One region of the Arthrobacter sp. GCM10027362 genome, then DNA from elsewhere that is predicted to be linked to it. Evidence: riboswitches for the same ligand, from Rfam matches in the RefSeq annotation. Region 1 holds a riboswitch; the other holds the start of a gene.
What was found. Region 1 has a riboswitch for S-adenosylmethionine ahead of acs (acetate--CoA ligase). Riboswitches for the same ligand answer to the same signal wherever they lie in the genome.
Positions count from the first base shown of each region.

Region 2: it holds a riboswitch for S-adenosylmethionine, as region 1 does, so the genes downstream of both, ACFQ36_RS02265 (OsmC family protein) here and acs (acetate--CoA ligase) in region 1, are expected to answer to the same signal.

Region 1 is NZ_JBHTML010000092.1:9,911-13,394, reverse strand. Features, by position in the region: gene ACFQ36_RS13595 (CoA-binding protein) at 139-561, opposite strand; gene ACFQ36_RS13590 (LysE family translocator) at 611-1,294, opposite strand; SAM riboswitch class I at 1,410-1,509, shown strand; gene acs (acetate--CoA ligase) at 1,624-3,484, shown strand, end outside.
Region 2 is NZ_JBHTML010000006.1:30,682-36,177, reverse strand. Features, by position in the region: gene ACFQ36_RS02290 (hypothetical protein) at 1-246, shown strand, start outside; gene ACFQ36_RS02285 (globin domain-containing protein) at 280-1,485, shown strand; gene ACFQ36_RS02280 (hypothetical protein) at 1,499-1,948, opposite strand; gene ACFQ36_RS02275 (sugar O-acetyltransferase) at 1,988-2,566, opposite strand; gene ACFQ36_RS02270 (aldo/keto reductase family protein) at 2,769-3,773, shown strand; gene ACFQ36_RS02265 (OsmC family protein) at 3,917-4,456, opposite strand; SAM riboswitch class IV at 4,492-4,613, opposite strand; gene ACFQ36_RS02260 (dienelactone hydrolase family protein) at 4,789-5,487, opposite strand.

The DNA.
Region 1 (3,484 bases):
GGACACGAAATCCGGCGTCACAGACGGTAACCGGACCCGGCCCCTGCCACGGGCCGCTCTGCCGCCCGGGCCGCGGCGTTCGCGCCTCAAAGGGATGGGGCGCGCCCACAGTGTCGGTTTCGCCGCCACAGCGGGACCCTAGCGCCCCACTCCCAGCCGCGGGGCCTCGATGGCCGGGCAGGTGTCCATCACGACGTCGAGCCCGGCCGCCGCGGCCCGGGCGGCCGCCGCCTCGTCCACGACGCCCAGCTGCAGCCACACGGCCTTCGCGCCGGCCTCGATCGCCTGGTCCACCACCGGGCCGACCTTCTGCGAGTTCACGAAGCAGTCCACGACCTCGACGCCGCCGGGGATGTCCGCCAGCTCCCGGTAGCCCTTCAGCCCGAACACCTCGGCGCCCTCCAGGTTCACCGGCACGACCTCCATGCCCAGGGTGTCCATCAGGTAGCGGCCAATTCGCGGCGCGACCCGCCGCGGATTATCGGACAGGCCGACCACGGCCCAGCGTGCCGGCGCCGTGAGCAGCCGCCTGATGACTTCCGGATCGTTGACGTGTGCCATACCGCCAGCCTAGGCCGCCTAGGGACCCGCCGCGAGCCTTCGCGGGAGGTCAGCCCACCCGCGGAGGCACCGGCCGGAAGGCCGATGCCCCGGATGGCAGCGACTCGGTGACGAGCTTGCCCCCGAAGGCAACCAGGACCAGACCGGTCACCCGGTCGATCACCGCCAACGACTTCGGGCTGGCCAACCAGCGCCTGGCGTAGCCGCCGCCGAGGATCAGGACCGCGAACCAGGCCAGGGACAGCACACAGTGCACCCCGGCCAGCACCGCCCCCATCAGCAGCGGTGCGGTCCCGGCGGGGAGGAACTGCGGAATCGCGGCGATGTAGAAGACCCCGACCTTGGGATTGAGCAGGTTGGTACCGGCCCCGACCAGCCAGCCCTGCCACGGCGATGCCGCCACCGGCGCCCGGGCCTCGGCCGCGGCGTGCCCGGCGCTCCCGCGGAAGGACTTCCAGATCATCGAGGCCCCGAGCCAGAGCATGTATCCGGCCCCGGCCGTGGTCAGCACCCGGTAGGCCGTCTCCGAGGCGGTCAGCAGCGCGGAGATCCCCACGGCCGCGGCGATGCCCCACAGCATGGCCCCGGTGGCCACACCCAGCGCGGTGGCCCACGCATAGGAACGGGTACGGGTCAGCGAGGACCTCAGGACCAGGGCGGTGTCCAGGCCCGGCACCAGGGTCAGCAACCCCGCCACCACGGCGAAAGCCAGCACGGCATCAAGAACCGTCACGGATCCAGACTAGAAGACGCAGGAACTGCCGCCGGGCGCGCCCCGGCGCCGTCGTATGTTACGGCGGGTTAGGAACCGGTTTGACCGCCGCGCACCCGGTGGCGTTACCTTGAAGCAACCATCCCGAGCGGCTGAGAGACCTGGCTCTGTGACGCCGCAGCAACCCCGATGACCCTCACGGTCCGCGTAGGTGCTACCGCCAGGATCGATGGAGAGACCCCGGTAGATGCACGCCCGGTCCCGCCGTGGCCGCAGTTGACGGACCAGGTCGCTTCCTCGACAGGTCCGGGACGCAAGCAAATGGCACACACAAGGGGCGGTTCAAACACATGGGCGTAATTGCCGGCACCGAAGCAACGCAGCAGCTGGACGGACAGGACGAGGCCGCGCGCATTGCGTTCTGGGAGGACGCGGCGCGCCGGCTGGACTGGGCCGAACCCTGGCACACCGCGCACGCCTTCGAACCGGCGCGCCGGCTGAGCGGGCCCGAGGTCGCGGACGAGGACGCCGAGTACACCGTCCCGAAGATCGAGTGGTTCGCCGGCGGCCGGCTCAACGTGGCCTACAACTGCGTGGACCGCCACGTGGCCGCCGGCCGCGGCGACAAGGTGGCCCTGTACTTCGAGGGCGAGCCGGGCGACCGCCGCGCCGTCACCTACGCGGACCTGCAGAAGGAGGTCGCCAAGGCCGCCAACGCGCTGCTCTCGCTGGGCATCGGCCGGGGCGACCGGGTGGTCATCTACCTGCCGGTGATCGTCGAGACCATCGTCATCACCCTGGCCTGCGCCCGGATCGGCGCCGTGCACTCGCTGGTCTTCGGCGGCTTCTCCGCCGAGGCGCTGAAGTTCCGCGTCGAGGACACCCGCGCCAAGCTGCTGGTCACCACCGACGGCCAGTTCCGCCGCGGCACGGCCGTGCCGGTCAAGGCCAACGCGGACGAGGCGGTCTCCGGGGACAACGCCATCGAGCACGTGCTGGTGGTCAACCGCACCGGCCACACGGACATCGACTGGGTCGAGGGCCGGGACCTGTGGTGGGACGACGTCGTCGGCCCCGCCTCCGACGTGCACGAACCGGAGGCGTTCGACGCCGAGACCCCGCTGTTCATCATGTACACCTCCGGCACCACCGGCCAGCCCAAGGGCCTGGTGCACACCTCCGGCGGCTACCTGACCCAGGCCTCGTGGAGCCACGAGTTCCTCTTCTCGAACCCGGACCCGGCCCTGCGGGAGAAGGACGTGCACTGGTGCACCGCGGACCTGGCCTGGGTCACGGCGCACACTTACGAGATCTACGGCCCGCTCTCCAACGGCGTCACCCAGGTCATCTACGAGGGCACGCCGAACACCCCGCACCCGGGCCGGCACTTCGAGGTGATCGAGCGCTACAAGGTCACCAGCTACTACACCGCCCCGACCCTGGTCCGGTCCCTGATGGGCTGGTTCCCGGACGGGATCCCGGCCGAGTACGACCTGTCCTCCATCCGGCTCTGCGGCACCGTGGGCGAGGCGGTGAACCCGGAGGCGTGGAAGTGGCTGCGCAGCCAGGTCGGCCGGGACACCCCCGGCGGGGTGCCGATGGTGGACACCTGGTGGCAGTCCGAGACCGGTGCCACCGTGCTCTCCCCGCGCCAGACGGACACCGCGTTCAAGCCCGGCTGCGCCACCCGCGCCCTGCCGGGCCTGGCCGTGGACATCGTGGACGACGAGGGCCGGACGGTGCCCGCCAACGTGCAGGGCTACATCGTGGTCACCCGGACCGGGCCGGCGATGGCCCGCACCGTGTGGGGCAATCCGCGGCGCTACCTGGACTCCTACTGGCGCAAGTACGCCGCGCAGGGCTGGTTCCTGGCCGGGGACGGCGCCCGCTTTGACGCGGACGGGGACGTGTGGATCCTCGGCCGCGTGGACGATGTCATCAACATCTCCGGGCACCGGCTCTCCACCATCGAGATCGAATCCGCGCTGGTCTCCCACCCGGCCGTGGTGGAGGCCGGGGTGTGCCCGACGTACGACGCCAAGACCGGCCATGCCGCCACCGCGTTCGTGGTCCCGTCGGACAGGTCCCTGATCGGCACCGCGGCGCCTGCGGGGCAGGTGGCGGCCACGGCCGAGGAGCTGCGCCGGCACGTCGCGGTCCAGATCGGCCCGATCGCCAAGCCGCGGGAAATCGTGTTCGTTCCGGACGTGC
Region 2 (5,496 bases), on a different contig from region 1:
GACCAGCGGCCGGAGCAGCCGAATCCCACCCGCGACGAAGAAATCCTGACCCCCGACGAACCGACGAGCGCCTCGCAGGGCCTGGGCAGGATCTGGGGGGATGCGGAACGCTCGGGTTCGGCCGCGGACGAGCCGGTCAAGGAGCCCAACGAGCGCGACGCCGCCGCCATCCAGGACCTGGAAGAGAACTACACCGTCTATGAGGACGCGGAAGGCGAACGCTACATCGAAGAGGACCGCGATTAGGCGCTGACGGGCGTCCGAAGACAGAGGGGCAGGATGATGCTGTCGGATAAAGCGCTTCCCATCGTCAAAGCCACCCTTCCCGTGGTCGGGGAAAACATCCAGGAAATAGCCCGGCGGTTCTACAAGCACATGTTTTCGGAGCATCCGGAACTGCTGGACGGGCTCTTCAACCGCGGCAACCAAGCCGACGGGCGCCAGCAGCAGGCGCTGGCCGCCTCGGTGGCTGCCTTCGCCACCCAGCTGGTGGAGCATCCGGACCGGTTGCCGGATCATTTGATCTCCCGGATCGCCCACAAGCACGTCTCGCTCGGCCTGCATCCGGACCAGTACATGATTGTCCATGACAACCTGATGTGGGCCATCGGGGATGTGCTCGGCGACGCGGTCACCCAGGACATCGCCGATGCTTGGGACGAGGTCTACTGGCTCTTAGCGAATGTGCTGATCAATAAGGAGCGCGGCCTGTACCGCGCGGTCCGGCTCTCCCCGGAGACCATCTGGCGGACCTGGCGGGTGAAGGAAAAGATTCCCGAAACCGAGGACGTCACCACCTTCATCGTGGAGCGCACCGACGAGCGCGAGGTGAAGCCCTCGCTGCCGGGCCAGTATGTGACGCTCAAGATGAAGATGCGCGACGGCGTACACCAGCCGCGCCAGTACAGCCTGACCAGGGCCGACGACGGGCTGCACCGGCAGTTTGCCGTCAAGCGCGTATACGGGCAGGGGAACCCGCCGGGTGAAATGTCCAATCTATTGCATCAGGACGTCAAGGTCGGCGACGAGGTGGTGCTCAGCGCACCCTTCGGCGACGTCGTGCTGGAATATTCGGACCGGCCCGTGGTGCTGGCCAGTGCAGGTATCGGCATCACGCCGATGGCGGGCATGCTCTCCCATTTGGCCAAAGCCGGTGCCCAGCGCACGGTCCGGATGCTGCACGCGGACACCTCGCCGGAGACTTTTGCCCTCCAGAACCAGATCAGCGAAGACCTGCGAAAACTGCCTGATGCCACCCTGACCAGCTGGTTCGAGCAACCTTCCGATCAGCCGGCCGACGGCGAACTGTCCGGGTTCATGGACGTGAACACGGTGGAACTTCCGGAAGACGCCGAGTACTACCTGTGCGGCCCGCTGCCGTTCATGCAGTCTGTGCGCAGCACCCTCATTGCGCGGGGAGTGCCCGCCAAAGACATCCAGTACGAGGTGTTCGGCCCGGACCTCTGGCTGGCGGACTTCGAATGAAGGTGGGAGGTTCCTACCGCGTGCCGGCCGGCAGCCATCTCCTGGCGCCGGCCGCCAGCAGCAGCACCAGCAGGATGATCAACACGCCGTCGGCCGCGATGTAGAACAGATGGGTGGCCGACCCTCCCTGGGACAGGCCCGCGAGCACGCGGTCCGTCTCCTGGTTCAGGAGGGGCCGGATCACTGCCACCTTCACCAGCAGCACGCCCACCGCACCCCAGAGCAGGCCCCGGAACCTGCGGTCCACACCCGCGCGCACGCAGGAGAGCAGCAGCAGCGCGGCGATCACCAGCTCCACGATGTTCATGGCGGTGAAGACCAGCCGCCCGATGCCCAGCCCCAGCGGAATCGTGATGCCCGGTGCCTGGAATTTAAGCGGGGCCTCGATGAGTGAAATGCCGATGATGATGCCCAGCCAGCCGGCCGGGAGAATGAGCCGTGCGGCGGTCCGGGCCCGTTGCATGTGTGCCTCCTTGTCCTCCCTCCAACCTACCCGGCGAAGCTAGAGCCCGCGCTTGACCTGGGCCGGGTTGCCCAGTGCCACCACGTTGGCCGGCAGGTCCCTGGTGACGACGGCGCCGGCGCCCACCACGGTGTTCTCGCCGATCGTCACGCCCGGCAGGACGATGACCCCGCCGCCGAGCCAGACGTTGTTCCCGATGGTGATCGGCTTGCCGGCTTCGAGTTTGTCCCGGCGCTGCTGCGCATCCAGCGGATGGGTGGGCGTGAGCAGCTGGACGTTGGGGCCGATCTGCACGTCGTCGCCGATGGTGATCGCCGCGACGTCCAGGGCGGTGAAGTTGAAGTTGATGAACGTGCGGGCTCCGATGGAAATGTGTTTGCCGTAATCCACGTACAGGGGCGCCCGGATCTCCGTCCCCTCCCCCACCGATCCCAGCAACCGGCGCAGAATACGCTTGGCGGTGTCGGGATGGGCAGGCCAGATCCTCGAGTATTCGGCGGCAATCCGGACGGCGTCCCGGTTGGCGCGGGCCAGCACCGGATCATCGGCAATGTACAGGTCCCCGGCCAGCATCCGCTCCTGCTGGGTCCTTGGATCGTCCTTGAAGTAGTCGGTCATCCCGCTTCCTTTCCCTGTGCCGGCCGGCTCCCCGGTGAAGACCATCCTGCCGCTGCGGACCCGCCGGCGGTAGACCCGGCGCCGCCGGGATGCCGCAGCCCGCTCACCGCCTGCCCGCACGCTGTGCGCGCGGGGACCCCGGGCAGCTCCCCTGACCGCTCACTTCGCTCGCGGCGGGACCCTTGGCTGCTAGCTTGGGGGCATGGAATTCAGGTATCTGGGCAACAGCGGGCTGAAGATCTCGGAAATCACCTACGGCAACTGGCTCACGCACGGTTCCCAAGTGGAAAACGACGTCGCCACCGCCTGCGTGCATGAGGCGCTCGACGCCGGCATCACCACCTTTGACACCGCCGATGTCTACGCCAACGGGGCGGCCGAGACGGTGCTGGGCAATGCGCTGAAGGACGAGCGGCGGGAATCCCTGGAGATCTTCACCAAGGTCTACTTCCCCACCGGGCCCAAGGGCCACAACGACACCGGGCTCTCCCGCAAACACATCATGGAATCGATCAACGGCTCGCTGCGCCGGCTGCAGACCGACTACGTGGACCTCTACCAGGCCCACCGCTACGACGTCGAAACGCCGCTGGAGGAAACCATGCAGGCCTTCGCGGACGTGGTCAGGGCCGGCAAGGCCCTGTACATCGGGGTCAGCGAGTGGACCGCAGACCAGCTGCGCGACGGCCATGCCCTGGCCGCGGACCTGGGCTTCCAGCTGGTGTCCAACCAGCCGCAGTACTCCATGCTCTGGCGGGTGATCGAGGACGAAGTGGTGCCGGCCTCGGAAGACCTGGGCATCTCCCAGATCGTCTGGTCGCCGGTGGCCCAAGGTGTACTCACCGGCAAGTACAAGCCCGGTGCGGCGGTGCCGCCCGGGAGCCGCGCGGCAGACGAGAAGGGTGGCGCAGACATGATCAGGCGCTGGCTCGGTGACGATGTGCTCACCGCGGTGCACCGCCTGCAGCCGGTCGCCCAGGAGGCCGGCCTGACCATGGCCCAGCTGGCCGTGGCCTGGGTGCTGCAGAACCTCAATGTCGCCTCCGCCATCATCGGCGCCTCCCGACCGGAGCAGGTCAGCTCGAACGTCAAGGCCACAGGCGTGCGGCTGGACGCGGAGACCATGGCCCGGATCGACGAGATCCTGGGCGGGCTGGCCGAGCGGGACCCGGCCAGGACCAGGCCGCCTGCAGCCCGCCTCGCCTGACCCCGCCGGCCCCCGGCAAAAAATTGGGCACTGTCTGCTGCCCGCCTGGAAGAATTGGGCAGCAGGCGGGTGGACTCGGCAAAGACCGGCCGGAGTCTGCGTGCAGGCCGGCCGGCAGTATCGGCCGGCCTGCACACGTCCGGCTAGTTCTTGGTTACCTCAATGCTGACCGGGGTCGGATTGGCGAAGAGGTCGAGGACCGGGCAGTGGGCATCCACGGTCCGGCGCAGCTCCTCGTAGCGTTCCCGGGTCTCGGGGCCGGTGATGTTAACCTTCAGGCGCACGGCCTCGAACCCGGGACGGATCTGGTCGTCGACGCCGAACAAGCCCCGTACGTCAAGATCACCCTCGGCAGCGATGCTGATTTCATCAATTTGGATGCCCAGCTGGTGCGCGTACAGCCGGTACACGACCACCTGGCAGGAGATCAGCGCGCCGAGCGCGTACTCCACCGGGCTCGCTGCGGCATCGTCGCCGGCCAACCCGGCCGGCTCATCCACGCTGAATTCGTGCCTGCCGGCGGTGACGCGGGTGGCCACCGCCCCTACGCCGTCGCCGGCCGTCTTGAAGCTCAGCCGGGCATTGGCGGTGTCCTCGGCAATCCTGCGGCTCCAGAACCTGCCGGCCTCGTCCAGTCGTGCGGCGCGGTCTTCGGCCAGGTCCCGTACTGCGGTTTCGGTCATGATGTTCCTTCGTGTCGTGGCGCATGCCAGGCACGGCGCCATACTTACGCGGCCCGGTCCCTCGCCGGGCTGCGCCGAATCGTCACCTGGGGCACCCCACTACAGCGATGAGGGTTGCCGCCCAACCAGCCAGGGCTTGTCGTTGGGACTCTTGATTCCGTTCCCATCTTGGAAGCTGCAGGCAACGGCGGCAAGCAACCGGTAACACGGCGCAATACAGCCGACGCCGGTGCCAGTTCTCAGGCAGCGTCCACTATTTGCCGGGAGGCGGCATCTATTGACCAACTTCCGCCGGGAGGCGACACCAAATGACCAATTTGTGAAGGGGGAGGCTAGCGGACTTTGTCTTTGAGGAACTGGACTGCCCGGCTCCAAGCCAGTCTGGCCTCGGCCGGACGGTAATTGCCGGCAGGGTTCTGGTCATTGTGGAAGGCGTGCGGGGCGTCGTAGAAGTAGTATGTGACTTCGGTGCCGGACTCGCGCCGGATCTGCTCCGCCTGAGCCCGGGCCTTCTCCGCCGGGTAGGACCTGTCCTGCTCCCCGTAGTGGCCTTGGATGGCCGCGCGCACGCCCTTGAAGGAATCCGGCACGCCCCGGCCCACCCCGTAGAACGGCACCGCGGCGCTGATGCGCTCGCCCTGTTGGGCGGCGAGCGCCAGGACGAAGCCGCCGCCCATGCAGAAGCCGATGGCCCCCACCGTCGAGCTGGTCACCGCATCGCTGGAGAGCAGATAGTCCACGGCCCCGGCCAGCAGCCTCGCACCTTCATCCTCCGGCAGCTTGGCCATTATTTCGGCGGCCTCGGCGCGGTCGTGGGCGATGCGGCCGCCGTACAGGTCCGGCGCCAGCGCCACGAATCCCTCGGCGGCCAGCCGGTCCGCGACGTCACGGATGTGGTCCACCAGCCCCCACCATTCCTGGATGACGATCACTCCCGGGCCCTTGCCGGACTCCGGCAGGGCCAGGTAGCCGTGGGCCTCGCCTCCGGCGGAGGGGAAGGTGACGTTCTGGTGCGGGGTCTGCCGGGCCAAGGTTCCTCC